DNA from 2 places in the Methylobacterium sp. HJ2 genome. Region 2 is predicted to be linked to the other one. Evidence: predicted binding sites of a transcription regulator. Region 2 holds the regulator's gene; the other holds the start of a gene.
The links. Region 2 encodes LexA, which represses DNA repair genes until DNA is damaged. Its sites were predicted from a motif close to TGTTCNNNNTGTGTTCNG; they were not measured.
Positions count from the first base shown of each region.

Region 1: the regulator LexA is predicted to act here: its motif matches at 9,557-9,574, upstream of ACS5RC_RS09385 (trna delta -isopentenylpyrophosphate transferase).

Region 1 is NZ_JBWJYM010000003.1:166,164-177,358, forward strand. It holds gene mobA (molybdenum cofactor guanylyltransferase MobA) at 1-608, shown strand, start outside; gene ACS5RC_RS09340 (EamA family transporter) at 523-1,470, opposite strand; gene ACS5RC_RS09345 (peptidylprolyl isomerase) at 1,552-2,010, opposite strand; gene ACS5RC_RS09350 (hypothetical protein) at 2,111-2,581, opposite strand; gene ACS5RC_RS09355 (peptidylprolyl isomerase) at 2,591-3,139, opposite strand; gene coaD (pantetheine-phosphate adenylyltransferase) at 3,170-3,673, opposite strand; gene ACS5RC_RS09365 (hypothetical protein) at 4,522-4,926, shown strand; gene ACS5RC_RS09370 (VOC family protein) at 5,052-5,426, opposite strand; gene gyrA (DNA gyrase subunit A) at 5,574-8,300, opposite strand; gene ACS5RC_RS09380 (hypothetical protein) at 8,432-8,731, opposite strand; gene ACS5RC_RS09385 (trna delta -isopentenylpyrophosphate transferase) at 8,820-9,494, opposite strand; gene ACS5RC_RS09390 (glycosyltransferase family 61 protein) at 9,705-10,901, shown strand; gene ACS5RC_RS09395 (hypothetical protein) at 11,044-11,195, opposite strand, start outside.
Region 2 is NZ_JBWJYM010000002.1:398,203-409,397, forward strand. It holds gene ACS5RC_RS06445 (hypothetical protein) at 1-404, shown strand, start outside; gene ACS5RC_RS06450 (hypothetical protein) at 694-864, shown strand; gene gltA (citrate synthase) at 944-2,233, opposite strand; gene gltX (glutamate--tRNA ligase) at 2,572-3,996, opposite strand; gene ACS5RC_RS06465 (ComEC/Rec2 family competence protein) at 4,198-6,465, shown strand; gene lexA (transcriptional repressor LexA) at 6,459-7,196, opposite strand; gene ACS5RC_RS06475 (c-type cytochrome) at 7,867-8,232, shown strand; gene ACS5RC_RS06480 (BLUF domain-containing protein) at 8,440-8,838, shown strand; gene ACS5RC_RS06485 (cobalamin B12-binding domain-containing protein) at 8,893-9,918, opposite strand; gene ACS5RC_RS06490 (hypothetical protein) at 10,232-10,747, shown strand; tRNA gene ACS5RC_RS06495 (tRNA-Thr) at 11,023-11,097, shown strand.

The DNA.
Region 1 (11,195 bases), on a different contig from region 2:
GCGGGCTGGCGCGGCGGATGGGCGGCGGCGACAAGGCGCTGCTGCGCCTCGGCGGGCGGACCCTGCTGGATCGGGTGAGCGAGCGCCTCGCGCCGCAATGCGGCGGCGGGCTGGCCCTCAGCGCCAACGGCGACCCCGCCCGGTTCGGCAGCTTTCCGGGCCCGATCCTGGCCGATCCCCTGCCCGGCCATCCCGGACCGCTCGCCGGAGTGCTGGCCGGGCTCGACCATGCCGCGGATGCCGGCATCGCGGCCGTGGTCAGCGTGCCGGGCGACGCGCCCTTCCTGCCTGAGGATCTGGTCGCGCGCCTCGAAGCGGCGCGCGCATCCACCGGGGCGCCGGTCGCCGTCGCGACCTCCGGCGACCGGCGCCACCCCGTCGTCGCCCTCTGGCCGGTCGGCCTTCGCGACGAGCTGCGGGCGGCCCTCGCCCGGGACGAGCGCCGGGTGGGGGTCTTCCTCGCCCGGTGCGGCGCGGTCGACGTCGCTTGGGCGTGTCGGCCGGTCGATCCTTTTCTGAACCTCAATACACCCGAGGATCTGGCGCGGGCGGAGGCCGGTCTGGCCGCGCCGGCGGAGTCCGGGCGAGACGCGGATAGAGCAGGCTGACCGCGAGGCCGCCGAGCACGAGAAGCGCGGCCTCGATCTTCCAGGCCGGCAGCGGCTCGCCGAGCCAGAGCGCGGAGGCGCCGAGCCCGAACACCGGTACCAGCAGCGCCGTCGGCGTCACCAGGGCCGCCGGATGCCGGGCGAGCAGCCGGCCCCAGATTGCGAACCCGAACAGGGTATTGCCCACGGCCTGCCACAGCACGGCGCCCCAGGTCGCCGCGTCGGCCTCGACCAGGCCGGCCCGGATCGCCGGCCAGCCCTCGAAGGCGAGGGAGAGGGCGAGGAGCGGCGGGGCCGAGAACAGGCTCGCCCAGACCACGTAGGCCAGCATGTTGGTCGCGCCGCTGCGCTTGGCCGCGATGTTGGCCCCGGCCCAGCCCATCGCGGCGAGGACCACCAGCGCGAGCCCGCGCGGGGTCGTGGCGGCATCGATATGGGAGGCGATCACCCCGAGGCCGGCGCCCGCGAGCGCCAAGGCCGCCCATTGGTAGCCCCGCACGCGCTCGCCCGCGATACGGGCCGCGAGGGCGATGGTGAAGACGATCTGGAACTGGATGACGAGGGAGGCGAGGCCGGGCGCGATGTCGCCGCGCAGGGCCAGGAAGAGCAGGCCGAACTGGCCCGGCCCGATCAGGAGCCCGTAGGCCGCGAGGTTGCGCCAACCGACATGCGGGCGCGGCAGGAAGAGGATCGCCGGAAACGCCGCCAGCACGAAGCGGAGGGCGGCGAAGAGCAGCGGGGGCAGGTGGGCGAGGCCGACCCGGATCACCACGAAGTTCGTGCCCCACACCGCGACGACGGCCAGGGCGAGGCAGAGGTCGCGCAGGGGCAGCATGGCGGCACCGCTGGTGAAGGTCCGCACGGTGCCGCGGACGGGCGGCGGGCGCCCGTGCCGCGCACGGACGCCCGCTCTCGATCGGATGCGGCGCGCGGGTGCGCCGCCTCAGGCGGCGGCGACGCTGGCCTTCACGATCTTGTCCGGCGAGCGCGGCGGCTCGCCCTTGTTGATGGTGTCGACCACGTCCATGCCTTCGACCACCTTGCCCCAGACGGTGTACTGGCGGTCGAGGAAGCGGGCGTCGTCGAAGCAGATGAAGAACTGCGAGTTGGCCGAGTGCGGGAAGTTCGTGCGGGCCATCGAGCAGGTGCCGCGCACGTGCGGCTCGGCGTTGAACTCGGCGTTGAGGTCCGGGAGGTCGGAGCCGCCCGAGCCGGTGCCGGTCGGATCGCCGGTCTGGGCCATGAAGCCGTCGATGACGCGGTGGAACGGCACGCCGTCGTAGAAGCCCTGGGCGGCGAGCGTCTTCAGGCGCTCGACGTGGTTGGGGGCGAGGTCGGGGCGCAGCGCGATCACGACGCGACCCTTGGTGGTCTCCAGGACGAGGGTTTCGGTGTCAGCCATGTCGGGTCACTCCGTGTGGGGTTGGAAAAGGTCGCGCGTGTGGCGGCCGGCTCTGAGAGCGGCCTAACCCGAGGCGCGGTGCCGGGGCAAATCTGCGGCCTCAGCTCGGGCCGGGCCGATGGACGAGCCGCAGCCCGATGGGACGGCCCGCGACGGCCCGACCCAGGGCGGGGGTGATCCGCGCCGGGGTGCAGGCCCTGAGGGCCGCCAGCGTCGCCCGCGCGAGGCCGGGTCGCGCGCGGGCGGCGACGCCCGTGATGAAGACGATGCGCGGCACGGCGATGACGCTGCCGTCCCGCCGCAGCGAGAACCGCGCGGTGATCTCGACATCGGCCTGCGGGTCGAGCCCGTCCGGCGTCCGCCAGCAGGCGGCCAGCACCGGGTAGAGCTCGGCCAGCGTGTCGGCGGGCGTCGTCGGGGCGGCGCGCAGCGGCACCGCGACGGTGCCCCTCAGGGTCTGGGGCAGGCTGAGCGGGAAGCCCGCCCCGCCGTCGTAGAAGGCCGGCGCGCTGCCCGGCGCGAGGGCGAGCGCCAGGACGAGCGCCAGGGCGATCAGGCCGGGGCGCCGCACCGCGTCGCCTCAGTTGGCCTTCTCGGCGAGCTGCATCTTCACGATCTTGTCGGGGTTCTGCACCGATCCGCCCGGCGCGCCGGGGGCGGCCTTCTTGATCTTGTCCACCACCTCCATGCCGCTCGTGACGAGGCCGACCACGGTGTACTGGCCGTTCAGGAACGAGGCGTCGCCGAGGCAGATGAAGAACTGCGAGTTCGCCGAGTTCGGATCGGAGGAGCGCGCCATCCCGACCGTGCCGCGGCGGAACTGGGCCGATGAGAACTCCGCCGGGATGTTCGGCAGCTTGGAGCCGCCGGTGCCGTTGCCGTTCGGATCGCCGGTCTGGGCCATGAAGCCGTCCATCACGCGGTGGAACTTCAGGCCGTTGTAGAAGCCCTGGCCGACCAGCGTCTTGATCTGCTTGACGTGCTGGGGCGCCAAGTCCGGGCGCAGCTCGATAGTGACGCGGCCGTCCTTCGTATCGAGGTAGACGGTGTTCGAATCCGCCGCGCGGGCGGCGCCGGAGAGCCCGAGGGAGGCGGCGAGCGCGAGCGCGCAGAGGGTGCGGCGGTTCATGGATCGGTTCTCCGTTCAGTCGTGTCGGAATCAGGCCTGCGCCGCGAAGCGCGTCGCCAGCCGCTCGGCCACCCGCGCGGGGACGAAGGGCGAGACGTCGCCGCCCATCGCGGCGATCTGGCGGACCAGCGTCGCGGTGATCGGCCGGACGTGGATCGAGGCCGGCAGGAACACGGTCTGCACCTCCGGCGCCATCGCGCCGTTCATGCCGGCGAGCTGCATCTCGTAGTCGAGGTCGGTGCCGTCGCGCAGGCCGCGGATGAACAGGGAGGCGCCGGAGCGCCGCGCCGCCGAGACCGCGAGGTCGGCGAAGGTGACGATCTCGAGCGCCGTGCCCTCGGCCTCGGCGAGGGGCCCGCAGGTCTCGCCGAGCAGCGCGGCGCGCTCGTCGGCGGAGAACAGCGGCGTCTTGCCCGGATGCACGCCGATGGCGATCACGAGGCGCGACACCAGCCGGCAGGCTTGGCGCACGACGTCGAGATGGCCGTTCGTCACCGGATCGAAGGAGCCGGCATAGAGCGCGGTGCGGTTCATCGGGTCCGACCTAGAGCATTTCGGCCTGGAACGGAACCGCCGGGCCGGGACCCCGGAGCCCGGACATGCGGCGGCGCTCCCGCGCGGGGTCCCGCCGGGAGCATGGCTGAAATCCGCCGATCGGGGTGACGCGGGACGCCGCGAAGCCCTGACGCAACGTTGCTGCAAAGCCGGCTCACCGGCGTTCCGCGGCAGAGGCTCGGGCGTGGTCCCCGAAGCGCCTGCCGTCTTGGCGTCGCGGTGTCTCCAGCGCTGCCCGACTCCACACCGCCGCACTTCGGGTCGCCTGTGCCCCCGATTAGCTGACGGACGCCTATCCCGGCGCAAAGCCCGCCTCCTAGTGGGCGGGCCAGTGTCCCTGAGGCACCACCCAGATCCGGGTTCGGCTCCCCGCGCATTTCCTCGCGGGTCGCGCGCCCGGCCCGAGACGGGCCTGCGTCGGCAGCGCCGCCCGGGGCCCCGACGACCGAAGCCGGGGACGCGGGCACCGCCCCGCCGCCCGGACCGGCCCCGGTCGGTCTCCGGGGCCGGCCCCCGAGGCGGTCCGGCTCGCGCCGGCCCGCCGGGCAGCAGGTGCGAGACATTGAGCACAAAACAGGAACATTGTCAAGGATGGACGTGGAAACCGAGCGAACGGCAGGATCAGGCCCGGCCGCCATGCGACGGGAGACGCGCGCCATCGCGGACGCGGCGGACGCGCGGCGACCGTCGGATCTGGGCCCTGTGCACAGGGCAGCCCTTGCCGGGGCGGGTCAGGGGAACGATGCGAAAAGGCTAAAATCCTGCCGGTTCTGTTCCGATGGACAGCACCTCCTATGTGCGAACCTGCGACCGTCCAGGAGAAGCAGATGCGCGATTTCAGAAGAGCCGTTTTGCTCGCGGGGTGTCTCACCGTCGCGGCGTCAACGAACAGCTATGCGCAGACAGATCAAGGGAGGAGTGCGACCGCTCCGGAGACGCCGCCCCCGGCTCGGCCTTATTCGCTTCGGATAGAGAGCAGCCTGAACATCAACCTCCCGCTCGTGGCCGGAACGACGTCCGACGAGCAGATCAAACAGCTCGCAGCCTCTCGCGGCTCTCTCTACCAAGTGGCGGCCCAAGAGTGCGACACGATCAAGCAAGCATTTCGGGGTGACTGCAAGATTCTGAACGTTCGCGTCATGAGCAACATTCAGACGCGGGGTCCATCGGGGGGCGAGATGATCAACGTGAACGCCTCGGCGTCCTACGATGTCACCATCCGGCCGAACTGAGCCGCGCCTCGGGCCGAAACCGAACGCCGGCTGCCCCTCGCCCCGGTCGGCCCGCGATCCATCCCGGTCCCCCGGCATCGGCCGCCGCCCTCAGGCCATCCCGGCGATGAGAGCTGCGGCTCCCGTCACCGCGTCGGCTGGGTTCGTGCGGTGAGCTTGTTTCCGTCCGGATCGCGCAGGTAGGCGACGAAGGCACCGTTCGGGCGCTCTGCCGGCGGGCTCTCGATCGCGGTGCCGCCCTGTGCGGTGCCGGCCGCGTGCCATGCGAGGACATGGTCGCGGCTCGCGGCGGCGATGCCGATGGTCCCGCCATTGGCCGCCGTCGCCGGTTTGCCGTCGATCGGTGTCGTGATCATCAGCCGACCGCCCGCGTGGGCGTAGATCAGCCTGCCTCGGGCATCCATCTCGCCGGGCGTGCCGCCCAAGGCGACGAAGGTGGCGTCGTAGAAACCTCGAGCCCGCTCCAGATCGTTGCTGCCGATCATGACGTGGGTGAACATGCGTCCTCTCCGCCTTCGCCGCGAACCGCCCGACGATACCCGGTCGAGGGGCTCGGTGCCGACGCACCGGCCGTCCCGACGACCTGGATGCGCCGCACATCCCCCCGAGCGGCCCGCCACCCGGGCGGGCCGCTCGGCTTCCGGGCCCTACGCCTCGTCCTCCTCGGCCCCGTCCTCGCCGACGATGTGCTCCACCGAGACGACGCGCTCGGCCTTGTCGGTGTTGAACACCGTCACGCCCTGCGAGGCGCGGCCGACCATGCGGATGTCGTCCACCGGCACGCGGATGAGCTGGCCGGCATTGGTGACCAGCATGATCTGGTCGGTGCTCTCCACCGGGAAGGAGGCGACGAGGCTGCCGTTGCGCGGGTTCACCCGCATCGCGGTGATGCCCTTGCCGCCGCGGTTGGAGGTCCGGTACTCGAAGGAGGACGAGCGCTTGCCGAAGCCGCGCTCCGAGAGGGTGAGCACGAACTGCTCGTTGGCGCTCATCTCGGTGTAGCGCTCCGACGAGATCGCGGCCTCGACGGTGGCCTCCTCCGCCTCCTCGGCGCCGTCGGCCTCGCCCCCGTCGCCGATCACCGCCCGGCGCATCTTCAGATAGCCGGCCCGCTCCTCCGGCGAGGCCTCGAAGTGGTTGAGGATCGCCATCGAGATCACGCGGTCGTCCTTGGCGAGGTTGATGCCGCGCACGCCCGTGGAATCGCGGCCCTTGAACACCCGCACGTCCTCGACCGGGAAGCGGATGCACTGCCCCTCCGCCGTGGTGAGCAGCACGTTCTGGTCGGGCCGGCAGATCTCGACATGGACGATGTGGTCGCCCGGATCGAGCTTCATGGCGATCTTGCCGTTGCGGTTCACCTGGACGAAGTCCGAGAGCTTGTTGCGCCGGACGTTGCCGCTGGCGGTGGCGAACATCACGTCGAGGGTCTCCCAGGACGCCTCGTCCTCCGGGAGCGGCATGATCGTGGTGATGCGCTCGCCCGGCGCCTGCAATTGCAGGATGTTGACGAGCGCCTTGCCGCGGGCGTTCGGCGCCGCGATCGGCAGGCGCCAGACCTTCTCCTTGTAGGCCTGGCCCTGGTCGGAGAAGAACAACACCGGCGTGTGGGTCGAGGCCACGAACAGGCGGGTGACGAAATCCTCGTCCCGCGTGGCCATGCCCGACCGCCCCTTGCCGCCGCGGCGCTGGGCCCGGTAGGTCGAGAGCGGCACCCGCTTGACGTAGCCGGCATGGGACACGGTCACCACCATGTCCTCGCGGGCGATCAGGTCCTCGTCCTCGACGCTCGAATCGTAGTCGAGGATCACCGTGCGGCGCGGCGTCGCGAATTGCGCGCGCACCTCGGCGAGCTCGTGCTTGACGATGGCCTGGATGCGGGCGCGCGAGCGCAGGATGTCGAGATAGTCGGCGATCTCGGCGGCGAGCGCCTTCAGCTCGTCCCCGACCTCGTCGCGGCCCAGCGCGGTGAGGCGCTGCAGGCGCAGGTCGAGGATCGCCCGCGCCTGGATCTCCGAGAGCCGGTAGGTGCCGTCCGCGGCGACGCGGTGGCGCGGGTCGTCGACCAGCGCGATCAGCGGCGCGATGTCGTGGGCCGGCCAGTCGCGGGCCATCAGGGCCTCGCGGGCGCTGTTGGGGTCGGGCGAGGTCCGGATCAGCCGGATCACCTCGTCGATGTTGGCGACCGCGATGGCGAGGCCGCACAGGACATGGGCGCGCTCGCGCGCCTTGCCGAGCAGGAACTTGGTGCGGCGGGAGACGACCTCCTCGCGGAAGTCGTTGAAGGCCTGCAGCAGGTCCTTCAGGTTCATCAATTCGGGGCGACCGCCGTTCAGCGCCACCATGTTGCAGCCGAAGGAGGATTGCAGCGGCGTGTAGCGGTAGAGCTGGTTCAGCACCACCTCGGCCATCGCGTCGCGCTTGATCTCGACCACGATGCGCATGCCGTCGCGGTCGGATTCGTCGCGCAGGTCCGAGATGCCCTCGACGCGCTTCTCCTTCACCAGCTCGGCGATCTTCTCGATCAGCGTCGCCTTGTTCACCTGATAGGGGATCTCGGTGAAGATCAGCGCCTCGCGCTCCTTGCGCAGCTCCTCCACGTGGGACTTCGCCCGCATGATGATGGAGCCGCGCCCCGTGGCGTAGGCCTGGCGCGTCCCCGCGCGGCCGAGGATGGAGCCGCCGGTCGGAAAATCGGGGCCGGGCACGATCTCGGTCAGCGCCTCGACCGTCAGGCCCGGATCGTCCATCAGGGCGATGCAGGCGTCGATCAGCTCGCCGAGGTTGTGCGGCGGGATGTTGGTGGCCATGCCCACCGCGATGCCGCCCGCCCCGTTGACGAGGAGGTTCGGAAACCGGGCCGGCAGGACGGTCGGCTCCTCGCGCGACTCGTCGTAGTTCGGCTGGAAGTCGACGGTGTTCTTGTCGATGTCGGAGAGCAGCGCCGTCGCGGGCTTGGCGAGGCGCGACTCGGTATAGCGCATGGCCGCCGCCGGATCGCCGTCGACCGAACCGAAATTGCCCTGCCCGTCGATGAGCATGAGGCGCATCGAGAAGTCCTGGGCCATGCGCACCAGGGCGTCGTAGATCGATTGGTCGCCGTGCGGGTGGTAGAGGCCGATCACGTCGCCGACGATGCGGGCCGATTTGACGTATTTGCGCTCCGGCAGGTGCCCGGACTCGAAGGCGGAGTACAGGATGCGCCTGTGCACCGGCTTCAGCCCGTCGCGCGCGTCGGGAAGCGCGCGCGAGACGATCACGCTCATGGCGTAATCGAGGTAGGAGCGGCGCATCTCGTCGGTGATGGAGACGGGGCGGATGTCGCTGGCGGGCGGCGGCGGCGCGCCGGCCCCCGGATCGTTTGTCTCTGCCAAGGCTACCTGTCCGTGTCGCGGGGGCGGGAGGCCCCACGGGTTCCGGCGCACCGACCCGGCGGGTGGCGGCGGAATACGCGTGATATCAAGTGGTTAAATAATGATCACTCCCGCCGGACGCAAGCGCGGCCTCAAGCCGCCATCGCCAGCGTCCCCGGGTCCGAAGCCGTTCTCAGACCGAGGAAAACCTCGACGGCCTCCAGATCCCGGAAGGGCATGAATTCCGGTCGCAACGGCGCGGGCAGCCCCTCGAAGGCGAGACCCGGGAAGGTGTCGGGATGGGGGTAGAGCTGCCAGGGCGCGCCCGGCTCGGCGGGCTGGAACAGCATCGCGACCTTGCGGCGGCCGAGCCGCACGAGGCGCGTCGGGCTGTAGCTCAGGGTCTCGATCGAGAAGGCCTCGTCCCGGCCTCGGGCGTGCGCGCGTCGCATGGTGCGTCTCTCCTGCTCCGGGGACCGGCCCATCCGGCCCCGTCCGTGTCGGTGTCGCCTCGGGTGTCATCCGGCGTGCGGAGCCGGATCAGGCCGCGCGGCGGCGGCCCTTGCCCCCCGGCCAGCCCAAAGCCACGAGGCGGGCCTTGGCGTAGTCCCGCACCTCGTCGCGGGTGCCCTGGGACATGGCGGCGAGCGCCCCTTGCGTCTCCCCCGACAGCATCAGGTCGGTGACGGCGTTGACGCTGTCGGCGGCGTCGATGGCGCGCTTGATGTCGGCCTCGGCCTCGGTGACCTCGTCGAAGCCGGGGGCGTCGAAATCCTCGTCCACCGCCTGCACCTCGGCGAGGCGGCCGCCGCGGAACTCGTCGGCCTCCTCCTCGCTGTAGACGAGGCCGTGCAGCTCGATCAGCTTGAGGATGACGCGGTCCTTGCCGCGCTTCTCGGCCATCGCCCAGACATAGGCGGCCTGCTTGCCCGAGACCCGGTAGTTCACGTTGACCAGCGCCTCGCCGATCGACCACGCCACGCGCTCCGCGCCGGGCTTGGCGCCGGGCAGCCGCCCGGTCACCAGGAGCACCGCCTCGTCGCGCTCGGCGCGCACGATCGTCGGCGGGTCGAAGCTGATCCCGGCCTGGGCGGCGATGCGCTCCAGGGTCTTGTGATAGATCACGGCCGTGCCCTGCACCCGCCAGACGTTCCCAGCGAAGGGTTCGCCGAACTTCACCAGGGTGTCGGCGATCTGCTTGTCGGCGGTTCTCATCGGGCTTCCCATCGGGCGATCCGCATTCCGAGCCATCCACAGGCAAAGCCGGCGTGGCTGTATGTTCCTGATTTGTTCTATGCAATATGCGGTGTTCCGTGGCGGCCCGCAAGGTGGCGCCGGTGCGATTCGCGCGCGCACCGCTCGCGCCGCCGCGGCCCCTGTGCCAGAAGGCGCCGCGCCCGCCCGAAGCCGGATGATCCGCCTCGCATGAAAGCCTACGTCTCCTGCGCGCCCGACGCGCTCTATCCGGCGGGCGGGCTCGTCCCCGTGCCGGAGGGGCTCGACGCGGACGGCGCGGCCGAGATCGTGGCCGAGCTCTACCCAGCCTGGCGCTACCGCTGGCCGGTGCCCGACAGCCTCCGCCTGCCCGAATCCCCCCGCCTCGACCTCGTCGAGGCCACGACCCGGCCGGTCCACGGCGCAGGCCCACCGAGCCTCCTCGTGCGCGTCGCCGACGCGACCCTGAGGCGCAACGTCCTGATGGTCGGCCCGCCCGGCGCGCGGCGGGCGATCTACGAGAGCCATCCGCCAGAGGACCGGTTGATGGCGGGGCCCCTCGCCCTGGATTCCGAGGCCGAGCCGCTCGCGCCGGAGGGGCCCGCCCTCTACGTCGGCAACCAGGGCTCGTTCAATTACGGGCACTGGCTCCTGGAGGACATGCCGCGCCTGAAGGCCGTCGCGGTTCTGCGCCACCGCCATCCGGGCCGGACCATCACCCTGCTGCTGCCGCGGCAGGACTGGTTCAACAACCGAATGCGCGAGCGCGCGACCCGGCTGTTCCTCGGGCCCGAGCGGGACGTGGCGATCCGCTTCGTCGATCCCGATACCGCCTACGCGGTGCCCGCCCTGTATTGGGCGACGCCGGTCAAGCACGCGGGCGTCGCCAAGTCCCCGGAGGCGCTCGCCCATCTCGACGCGGTGCTGCGCGGGCGGGTCGGCCGCTGGCCGTCCGCGACGCTCGGCGCGCGGGCCGCTTCCGTGCGGCGGGGAGCTTGGGGTCTGCGCCTCTTCGTCGACCGCAACCCCTTACGCGGGCGCAGCCTCCTCGACCGCGCGCCGATCCTGGCGCTGCTCGCCGCGCGCGGGTTCCGGGTGCTCGATACGGAGCGCATGAGCATTCGCGCGCAGGTCGCGCTGTTCGCGGCGGCCGAGGCGGTGGTGGGGATCAAGGGCGCCGGACTCGTGAACACCGTGTTCTGCCGCCCCGGCACGAACGTGGTCCACCTCGCCCCCGACAGCTTCCCCGACCCGTATTACCGCGACATCGCCGCCGCGCGCCGGCACGGCTACCACGCCCTCTACGGCGCCGCGGAGCCGGGCGAGCGCCGCGATCACCTGCGGGATTTCCGGATCGACCCGGCCGACCTGGCCCGGGTGCTCGACCGGATCGGGGCGCGGGCGTGAGGGTGGGGCGGAACGCGGTCGGGCTGACGCGTTGAGGGGCCGCCGACGCCCCAGCCCGGCCGCCTGAAACGTCGACTGCGTTCCTCCAAATCGGTCGTTCGCCGGACCTCCCGCAACGTCGACTCAAGGCGGAAGGCAGCCCTCATCTCCCAAGCGTCAGCCATCCACTTACAAATACGGCATCGGCCCAGGTTCCAGCTATCGAGTTCGATGAGTAGTGGTAGTCGCCTTTCCACTCCTCGGGAGGCAAAGCGACGAAGCCCGCAACTCCAGTCTGTCCGGTCTGGAAATAGG
Region 2 (11,195 bases):
AGGCCGCCCCGGACGTCATCCCGCCGCCCGAGGGGCTGGAACCGATCGCGCCCGTGGCCGAAGCCCCGCCCGCCGAGAGCGCGCCCGTCGCCGGGCTGCGCTTCGCCGCATACCCGGATCTCCCGCTGCCGGACGCCCTCCGGACCGAAGCGGCGTCCGGGGTCGCGACGGCGGACGCCGCGACCCGGCCCCTGCCCGACGACAAGGCCGTGTCCGCACGATCGCCGACGCGCGGAGCGGTCGCGGAGCCCGGCCCGATCCGGCGCCCCAAGCGGCAGGCGGCGGCAACGGTCCGGGTGCCGGAGGGCCGCCGGATCGGGCGCGAGTCCCGCGCCGAGCCGCGACGGTCCGGATCGCAGGGCGGCGCATCCGCGAGCGTGGACCGTCGCCCCCCGGAGGAGTGAGGGCATCCCGAGCCGGGTCTGTCCGGTCGGGATCCGCGGACGGCGCTCCGGCCGCTCGCGGCAGCGCGCCGTCGGCGGCGCCCGCAGCGGTGCGACCGACGGGGACCGGGCCGCCCGGTCGGCGCCGAGGCGCGGATCGGCGGTGCGGCGGTGCGGCGGTGCGGCGGGCGCCGCAGAAATCCTTCGGAACGCTCGAGCAAGAACTTGGGACGCTCGGTCATTCCCCTGACTGCGCCGAGATGGCTCTTCTCGGTCCGTGTGCCGCAGGGCGCCGGGCGGGGAGCGATGGATGAGGCAGCAGCAGGACATTCCGGCGTGGCTGCGCAGGCGGCGCTTTCCGGATCACATCAAGCTGCTCATCGCGGCGGGGCAACGCCGCAGGGCAGCCGATGCGGAGCCGCCGCCGGAAGAGCCGTCGAGATCGACGATCATTCCCTTCCCGGTGCGGCGCGGCGGCTGACGCCACGGGCGCGGCCCGCACCGTCGGACGCTGTCCGGCGCGGCGCGGAGACGCTCTTCTCGCCGCGCCGCGCGGGGTCTCAGCCGCGTTGGGTGATCGGCACGTACTCGCGACGATCCGGACCGATGTAGAGCTGGCGCGGGCGACCGATCTTCTGGGACGGGTCCTCGATCATCTCGGCCCACTGGGCGATCCAGCCGACGGTGCGGGCCAGCGCGAACAGCACCGTGAACATGTCGGTCGGGAAGCCCATCGCCTTGAGGGTGATGCCCGAGTAGAAATCGATGTTCGGATAGAGTTTCTTCTCGATGAAGTACTCGTCCTTGAGCGCGATCTCCTCGAGCTTGACGGCGACCTCCAGCAGCGGATCGTTCTGCTTGCCGAGCTCCTTCAGCACCTCGTGGGTGGTGTGCTGCATGATGCGCGCGCGCGGATCGTAGTTCTTGTAAACCCGATGGCCGAATCCCATCAGGCGGAAGGGATCGTTCTTGTCCTTGGCCTTGGCCACGTAGGCATCGACCCGGTCCGGGGTGCCGATCTCCATCAGCATCTTCAGCGCCGCCTCGTTGGCGCCGCCATGCGCCGGCCCCCACAGGCAGGCGATGCCGGCCGCGATGCAGGCGAAGGGATTGGCTCCCGACGAGCCCGCGAGGCGCACCGTCGAAGTCGAGGCGTTCTGCTCATGGTCGGCGTGCAGGATGAAGATCCGATCGAGCGCTCGGGAGAAGATCGGGTTGACCTGATACTCCTCGCACGGAACGGCAAAGCACATCCGCAGGAAGTTCGATGTGTAGTCGAGCTCGTTCTTCGGATACACGAAGGGCTGACCGATCGAGTATTTGTAGGCCATTGCCGCGAGCGTCGGCATCTTGGCGATCATGCGCATGGAGGCGATCATGCGCTGGCTCTCGTCCGAGATGTCGGTCGAGTCGTGATAGAAGGCCGAGAGCGCGCCGACGCAGGCCACCATCACGGCCATCGGGTGCGCGTCGCGGCGGAACCCGGTGAAGAAGCGGTTCATCTGGTCGTGCACCATGGTGTGGCGCGTGACCCGGTAATCGAAGTCGGCCTTCTGGGCCGGGGTCGGCAGTTCGCCGAACAGCATCAGGTAGCAGGTCTCAAGGAAGTCGCCCTGCTCCGCGAGCTGCTCGATCGGGTAGCCGCGATAGAGCAGGACACCCTCGTCGCCGTCGATGTAAGTGATCTTCGATTCGCAGGAGGCCGTCGAGGTGAAGCCGGGATCGAAGGTGAACGTGCCGGTCTTGGCGTAGAGCTTGCCGATATCGACGACGTCCGGCCCGATCGTGCCTTTCTTGATCGGAAGCTCGACCTGCTTGCCGTCCACGGTGATCGTGCTGGATGCGCTCATAGGACGTGGACCTTTCCTCGCAACGGGGCGGTGCCGGCCCAAGGTCGCGTCATCCGGCGGCCCAGGACCCTGAGCACGGCAGTTTTGCTGCAGGTGCTCACAGGCCACCGGGTTAGCGGATCGTCCCTGCGCCTTCAACGGGGCGGATCGCTCCGCCCTTCCGGCCGTAGCGAAATCCGGGCCGTGCTGTCAGGTTTCCGTCGGCCTTGTGCGCCGCAATCGAATCGGCCGCGCGCCTGGGGCCGGTCCCGATCGCGGCGCGACGGGGCACGGCTCCCGACCTCCGTCGTGACGGGCCCTCCCGCGCCGAATCGGCATCCCCGCCGGCGGGAGGCGCGCTAGCTGCCGGCCTGGTCCCGCAGCCGCGCCAGGCTCTCCTCCCGCCCGAGCACCGCCATCACGTCGAAGAGCGGCGGCGAGGTGGTGCGTCCGGTGAGCGCGGCCCGCAGGGGCTGGGCGACCTGTCCGAGCTTGAGCCCGCCGGCCTCGGCGAATCGGCGCAGGGCGGCCTCGGTCTCCGCAGCAGTCCACGCCGTCAGCGCCTCGAGGTCGGGCAGCACGGCGCCGAGGCGGGCGCGCGCCTCCGGCGTGAGGAGGGCCTTCGCCTTCTCGTCGAGGGCGAGGGGGCGGGCGGCGTAGAGGTAGTAGGCGCTGTCGAGGAGCTCGATCAGGGTCTTGGCGCGCTCCTTCAGGCCCGGCATCGCCCGGATGAACTGCTCGCGCAGGGGATTCGGGAGCGGGGCTGCGAGGCCCCGGGCGGAACCGACGTTCGGCAGCACGGCCTCGATCCCGTCCACGAGGGCGGCATCGTCCGCCCCCCGGATGTAGAGGCCGTTGAGGTTCTCCAGCTTGGCGAAGTCGAAGCGGGCCGGCGAGCGGCCGATCGCCTTCAGGTCGAAGGCCGCGATCATCTCGTCCGTGGAGAACACCTCCTGGTCGCCGTGGCTCCAGCCCAGCCGCACGAGGTAGTTGCGCAAGGCCGCCGGCAGGTAGCCGAGATCGCGATAGGCGTCGACGCCGAGCGCCCCGTGGCGCTTCGACAGCTTGGCGCCGTCCGCCCCGTGGATCAGCGGGATATGGGCCATCAGCGGCACCGCCCAGCCGAGGGCCGCGAAGATCTGGCTCTGGCGGGCCGCGTTGGTGAGATGGTCGTCGCCGCGGATGACCTGGGTGACGCCCATGTCGTGGTCGTCCACCACCACCGCGAGCATGTAGGTCGGCGTGCCGTCCGAGCGCAGCAGGACGAGGTCGTCGAGGTCGCGGTTGGCCCAGGTGACGCGGCCCTGCACCGCATCCTCCACCACCGTCTCGCCCTCCGTCGGCGCGCGCAGGCGGATGACGGAACTGGCCCCCGCCGGCGCGTCGGACGGGTCGCGGTCGCGCCAGCGGCCGTCGTAGCGGGCGGGACGGCCCTCGGCGCGGGCCTGCTCGCGCATGGCCGTGAGTTCCTCGGGCGTCGCGTAGCAGCGATAGGCGTGGCCCGCCGCCAGCAGGCTCTCGGCCACCTCGCGGTGGCGCTCCGCCCGGGCGAACTGGAAGATCACGTCCCCGTCCCAGTCGAGGCCGAGCCAGCGCATCCCGTCGAGGATCGCGTCGATCGCCCCCTGGGTGGAGCGTTCCCGATCCGTGTCCTCGATGCGCAGCAGCATCCGGCCGCCGGTGTGGCGCGCGTAGAGCCAGTTGAACAGCGCGGTGCGGGCGCCTCCGATGTGGAGGTAGCCCGTGGGCGAGGGCGCGAAGCGCGTGACGACGGGTGACGACATCGGTCTCGGATGGCAGGTGCGATGCGGACGCTCGGACCGCATGGCATGCGGGCACGAGCAGGGGATACGGGCGACGGACGCGGGAGCGCGGGCGGAAGGGGCGGATCCGGCCGTCCGAGCGGGCGGCTGTAGCATGGCCCCGCCGATGCGTTAAGAATTCGTTGCACGGCGCGAATGGTCACGCCGCAGGGCGGCGCAGGGATGCGGCGAATCGGGACAGGCAGCGCGGGAGGCGGCGCGGGCGGCGCCCTGGCGCTCTTCGGCCCCGCCCGTCCGGCGCTGGGCCGCCTCGTGCCCGCGCTCCGGGGCTGGACAGCGGCCGGCCTCGCGGTCGAGGCCGAGCAGCGGCGCCTGTTCCCCTGGCTGGCGGTCGCGTTCGGGGCGGGCATCCTGGTGTTCTTCGGGCTGGCCGACGGGGCGCCCGTCCTCGCCGCGCCGCTGCTATGCGCCGGGCTCTGCCTCGGGCTGACGCCGCTCCTGGGCGCCCGGCCGGCGGCCCTAGCCCTCGCACTGGCGCTCGCCGCCGGCTTCCTCGGCTTCGCCGCCGCAGCCTGGCGGATGCAGCGCGTCGCGGCGCCCGTGCTGAGCCGTCCCCTGATCGCGCCGCTGTCCGGCATCATCGAATCCCTCGACGAGCGCGAGGAGGGGGCGCGCCTCGTCGTCGTGGTGTCGAGCCTCGGCACGCTCGCGCCGGAGGCCCGGCCGCGCCGGGTGCGCGTCTCCTTCCGCAAGGCGCCGCCGCTCAGGCCCGGCGACACCCTGCGGGCGAAAGCGCGTCTGCTGCCGCCGCCGGAAGCGGCGCGGCCGGGCGGCTACGACTTCGCCCGAGACGCCTATTTCCGGGGGATCGGCGCGGTCGGCTCGCTCATCGGCCCGATCGAGATCGTGCCGCCCGCCGAGCCGCCCGGCCTCGCCCTGCGCACCGCCGCCGGGATCGATGCGGCCCGCAACGCGCTGACGCGCCGGATCGCGGACGCGAACGGGGGGCAGGCGGGCGCCGTCGCGGCGGCGCTCGTCACTGGCAAACGCGGGCTGATCGCGCCGGGCACCAACGACGTGCTGCGCGCCGCCGGGATCTACCACGTGGTCTCGATCTCCGGGCTCCACATGGTGCTGGCGGCCGGCGTCGTGTTCTGGCTGGTGCGCGCGGCGCTGGCCCTCGTGCCGCACCTCGCCCTGCTCTGGCCGATCAAGAAGATCGCCGCCGCGGTCGCGATGGTGGGCGTCAGCGCCTATTGCGCCTTCTCGGGCTGGGACATCGCGGCCGAGCGCTCGCTGGTGATGACCCTGATCATGCTGGGGGCCATCCTGGTCGATCGCCCGGCCCTGTCGATTCGCAACCTCGCGCTCGCGGCCCTCGTGGCCCTGGCCCGCGAGCCCGAGGGGCTGCTCGGACCGAGCTTCCAGATGTCGTTCGGCGCGGTCGCGGGCCTGATCGCCTGCGCCCGGCTGTTCGACGGGCGCCTGTTCCGGCGCGAGGGCGCCGGCCGGCTCGGGCGGATCGTCGCCGGAGCCCTTTCGGGGATCGTCGGCACCCTCGCCACGACGCTGGTGGCGCAGGTCGCGACGGCGCCCTTCGCGACGTTCCACTTCCAGACCGTCCAGCCCTTCGGGATCGTCGGGAACGCGCTGACGCTGCCGCTGGTCTCGCTCGCGGTGATGCCCTCGGCGGTGATCGGCATCCTCGCCTATCCGTTCGGCCTCGACCTGCCGGTCTGGTGGCTGATGGGGCAGGCGGTGCGCGGCATGCTGGCGATCTCGGGCTGGATCGCCGGGTTCGGCGGCGCGATCCTGGTGGTGCCGGCCTTCGGTTCCGCCGCCCTGGGGCTGCTCGCCGGGGCGCTGGTCCTCTCCACCCTGCCGGCATCGCGCCTGCGCTGGCTCGCGCTCGCGCCGGGCCTCGCGGGGCTCGGGCTGGCCGCCGTGCCGGAGCGCTACGACCTCTACGTCGATCGCCAGGGCTCCGGCGCGGTGCTGCGCGGGACGGATGGCCGGCTCGCGATCCTCGGGAAACCGTCCGGATTCGTGCTGGAGCAATGGCTGAAGGCGGACGGCGACGGGCGCAGACCCGCGGAACTCGCCAGTGCCGGCCGCTGCGACCCGGTCGGCTGCGTGGCGCGGCTCGCGAACGGGCGCGCCGTGGCGCTGGTCAAGGACCGACGCGCCTTCGCGGAGGATTGCGCCCGGGCCGCCCTCGTGATCTCGAGCCTCGCGGCCCCCGTCGGCTGCGAAGCGTCCCTGGTGATCGACCGCCGCTACCTCGCGCGGCACGGCGCCGTCGGGCTGCGCCCGACCCCGGACGGGTTCGCCGTCGCACGGGCGCGCGCCGCTCGCAGGTCTGATCCGGCGGTCGCACCGGATCCGGCACCGCCGAAGCCGCCGATCCGGGGATCGCCCCCCGACGAGCCGGGCGGACCGGCCGAGGAACCCGGCGAGAGCGAGGCGCCCGCGAACGAATCGCTTCAGTAGCGCCGGACGAGGCTGACGAGGCGGCCCTGGATCCGCACCCGGTCGGGCCCGAGCACGCGCGTCTCGTAGGCAGGGTTGGCCGCCTCCAGGGCGATCGAGGAGCCGCGCTTGCGCAGACGCTTCAGCGTCGCCTCCTCGTCGTCGATCAGCGCCACGATGATGTCGCCCGTATTGGCCGTGTCCTGCTTGCGGATGACCACGAGGTCTCCGTCGAGGATGCCGGCCTCGACCATCGAGTCGCCGCGGACCTCCAGGGCGTAGTGCTCGCCGCCCGCCAGGAAGTCCGGCGACAGGGTGATGGCCGAGCTCTGGTTCTGGATCGCGGCGATCGGGGTGCCGGCCGCGATCCGGCCCATGACGGGGATCGAGATCGCGCGACCGCTCTCGTCGGTCGCATGAGTCGTGGCCGGGCGCGGCGGGGTCTTGCCCTTGCCGCCCTCCACGACGCTCGGGGTGAAGCGCCGCGCCTCGGGCGGGGTGGCCTGGGCGGCAGCGGCGGTCGCGATCTCGCCGAGGCTCTCGGGGATGCGGATCACCTCGATGGCCCGCGCCCGGTTCGGCAGGCGGCGCAGGAAGCCGCGCTCCTCCAGGGCGGTGATCAGGCGATGGATGCCGGATTTCGACTTGAGATCGAGCGCATCCTTCATCTCGTCGAAGGACGGCGGGACGCCACTCTCGCGCATCCGCTGCTGAATGAAGCGCAAGAGATCCAGCTGTTTACGCGTCAGCATCGGGCGGCACTCGCATTCGGACCAAGCGGGTAGGACGACCGCGAACCACGGCCTCGGAAACAAACCACGAACACGTTAAACGTTCCGCAAGTGTTCCGCAAGCCTGGCCGAGCGATCGCGCCTGCGCGCGGTTAGGGCGCGGTGCTGCTCCGAGTGCGTCGGATCCCTGCGACGAGTTCGGTCTCCCGGTCGAGGATCGCCGCCTGGGCCGGCCCGCCACCAAGGATGTTCAGCGCTGTGCTTTGCGCCGGTCCGGGCTCGGACGGCTCGCGCTGCGGCAAATCCGCTGGCGCTCCAGAGCCGTCGAACAGGACCGCTGCGCGGCGCATTGTTCTTGCTCACGCGATAGGAGACGAATCGTGGCCTTGATCTTCGCTCTACTTCTCATCCTGCCTCCGCTGGGGATCGCCGTTCTCGACCTTCTCCGGATGCGGGCCACCCGCGCTCTGTGAGATGGGTCACACATTCGTGTGATCGCAGACCTCAGGACGCACGAAGGCCGGCCCGCCGCGCTGCGACCGCGGCAACGCGACGAGTGATTCTGCCGCCGGCTGATCCAACGCCTCCGCGAAATCCCTGCGCCGACGGCGCCCCGCGACAGCTGGGCCGCTGGTCCTTTGCAGGCTGCGCCGTACTTGTCAGGGACAAAACAACACTTGGAGGACACATGATGCGCGCATCGATCGTCGGATTTGGTCTGGCTCTGCTCTTTCCCCTCGCTGCCCACGCGCAGGATGCGGGCGACCCGGCGGCCGGTGAGAAGGCGTTCGCGCCGTGCAAGGCGTGCCACAATTTCCAGAAGAACGGCGTCGGCCCCGACCTGAAGGGCGTCGTCGGGCGCAAGGCCGGCACCTACGAGGGCTACACCTACTCCGCCGCTCTGAAGAATTCCGGCCTCACCTGGGACGAGGCGAACCTGCACGAGTGGCTCAAGAACCCGAAAGCCAAGGTGCCGGGCACCAAGATGGTCTTCCAGGGCTATCCGGACGACAAGAAGATCACCGACCTGATCGCCTATCTCAAGACGCAGAGCTGACGATAGGGCCGCGGCGCCGCAAGCTGGGCGCGGCACGACGAAAGCCGCCGGGGCCGGTTCCGGCGGTGGTGCGAGCCGAGAGCCCGGGTCATGCCGGCCCGGTTCGGCCGCCCTCCCCATCTGCAGCCGGAGGGCGGCTGCAAGGGTAGCCTCGCACCGATCCGTGTCCTAGCATGGGCGACGATCGCATCGGGGGATGGTGCTGCGATGATCGTGTTTCAGCTCATCTACGCGTCGCGCCCGTTCGGATTCGATCAATCCATCCTCAACGGCATCCTCTCGCAGTCGCGCCGATGCAATACCCGGGACGGCATCACGGGCGCCCTCATCTGCCGAGCGGATATCTATCTGCAGATGCTGGAGGGCTCCGAAGAGGCGCTGATGGCCACCTACGGCCGGATCGAGCGCGACGATCGGCACCTGGAAGTCAAGCGGCTGTCCTACGAACCGGTGCGCGAACGCCTGTTTCCCGGCTGGGCGATGCGCGATGATCCCGCGCGGTCGTTGATGTGGACCCAGGCCGAGGTCGCGGACGGCGCGCTCGCAGGGGCGACGCCGAAGCAGGTGCTCACGATCTTCGAGCGTCTCGCGGCAATGCCGGCTTGAGCACAGCGCAGGGACGGCTTCGCCGCCTCGGCTGAGAGGCTGAGACGACGCGGCCTATACGGCCCGACTCTGCGAAGCGATCTGCCCGACATCGAACAATCGTTGCGCGAGAAGCACGGCAGTCGGCGCATCGACCGCCGATGCATCCGCTCCGACCCGCTCGACCAGATCCGGATGGGCCAGGAAGACCGGACCGCCGACCATGACGCCGATGAAGGGATTGCGGGACGCCTTCCGGACGGATCGGATGGCCGTGGCGAGTTGCTCGAGCCGGCCCTCGTGGCTGAGCGTCAGGCCCACGACGGCGAACCATTCGGAGGCGACCAGCCGGGCGATCTCCTCCGGCTGGGACGCCAGGCCGTTCGCCACCGCCCAGCCCGCCCGGCGCATGAACTGCTCGATGATCCGCACGCCGAACGTATGCTCCTCCCCGGGTGCACTCATCAGGAGCACTTGCCGGATACCGAGGGTCGCGGTGGCACGCCCGTCTGCGCGAAACCGCGACAGGAGGAGCTGAAGGCGGGCCACGCCGGTCGTCACCTCGAGGAAATCGCACAGATCCTCATCCCACATCCGGCCGAGCAGGGCCGCCGCCGGCGCCAGGAGATCGAGGAACAGGTGCTCGACGGCGTAGCCCTTCTCGACGAGCGCGGCGAAGGCATCGACCGCGGGCGCGACGTCCGGGCCGAGCACCAAGTCCGTGAACCCGGCGACCTGTGCGGGTTCGAGCTTGGCCAGGGCTTTGGGTTGATCGGGCACGAGGCCGCGGTGCCGGAGCACCAGCCGCGGGATGATCTCGGCTTGAACGACGCTGCCCAACGCCAGGCAGCGCGCACGCGCCTCTTCCGCCGCCCGCTTGCGCGCGTAGGCCTGACGGGCCTTCGCCAAGCGCTCGGCATCGTGGATTGCCGGGTCGGACCCGCGCGCATCGAGCGAAGCTAGATCCTGCATCGTCTCCGCCCCCGCGTCGGTGTGTCGGCGACCTTGATGATCTGCCGCTCGTTGCGGGGCATCAGAGCCGCAGCCGGCGCCGATGTCAAAACCCGCCCCCGCGCGGGCGCGCGACGCGCGCGGCTGCAAGGCCCGCTCGGCCTGCGGCGGGCCTCGGAACGCGGGCCGCGCGATCCAGGGGCCGGCCGAATCGGCGCGGATACTGGGGACTCCGCCCCCGGAGAGGGTCCCGATCGCGCGGCGACGCGGCCCACGTCCCCTGCCGAGACGGCCTGATCGCGAGGTGACATGAAGCGGCCGATGCAGCCCGTTGCTCCGGCAAGGCGCTCGGCATGAGGAGGCGGCCCGGGTGAGACGGCGGCGTCGCCCTCCGAAACCCCGTGGCGAAGGGTCCGCCGGCCTCGACAGCCGCGCTCCGGTCCATACAGTGCCGCGGATGCGCTTGGCCGGTTCCGCCCTCGTCCTCATCGCCATGCTCGGCGCCATCGCCAGCGGCCCTGACGCCGTGGCATCCGGGCGCGCTCGCGCATCCGTCGATCCCGTTCGGCCGTCCGCCTCCGAGGCCACGCGCTTGGTCCGCGCTCACGTCACGAACGGCTTCGTCACCGTGGAGCAGACCCTCGCCTATGCGCAGCGGCTCCGGCCGGAGAGCTTCCGGGTCGATCGCATCTGGGCCGAGAGGCGCGCGGGCGAGCCCTTCATGCGCGTCCACCTCTGCTACTGGCTGCGCAATCCCGGCATCCCGGCCCAGCCCACCTGCGGGATCGACTACATCGTCGCCGTCGATCCGACGCACGTCGCGCTCGCGGAGCCGCTGGACGGCCTCGGCCGTGATCTGCAGGCCGGGCGAGACGCCTTCGTCCGGGCCATCGATCACGAGCTGGCCTTGCAGCGCAGGCCCGCCGAGAAGGCCCTGAGAGACATCCTGGCCCCGGTCAATCCGTACGACTGGCGGTAGGTCGTACGCCGCGGACCGCCGAACCCGCAGGCGCGCCGGGAGGCACCCTCCGGGCCGGGTTGCCAGGAGATCCGGCCCTCTGCGCCGTATACGCCCTGCCTAGATCCCTGCCCTGGTCAGGGCGGGTCTCCCGGTGCGCCCGACGGATCCGTGCGAAAGGGCCGGGACCGGACCGTGCGGGAGACCTTGTGCCTTGACGAAGCGCCTCCAAACGTAGTCAAACGCGCCTCCGACGCCCCGAAACCGCCAGAGTTGACAACGGGTTCGATGCGTCTGCCGGTGTAGCACAGCGGTAGTGCAGCGGTTTTGTAAACCGAAGGTCGGGAGTTCGATCCTCTCCACCGGCACCACGAACAGCGCAGGTTTTCAGTAAACGGCGGATCTGTTCGAGACATCGGCAGCCTATCGGCGCACGGCGCGGCTCCGGATGCTTCTCGGAACGCCTCGT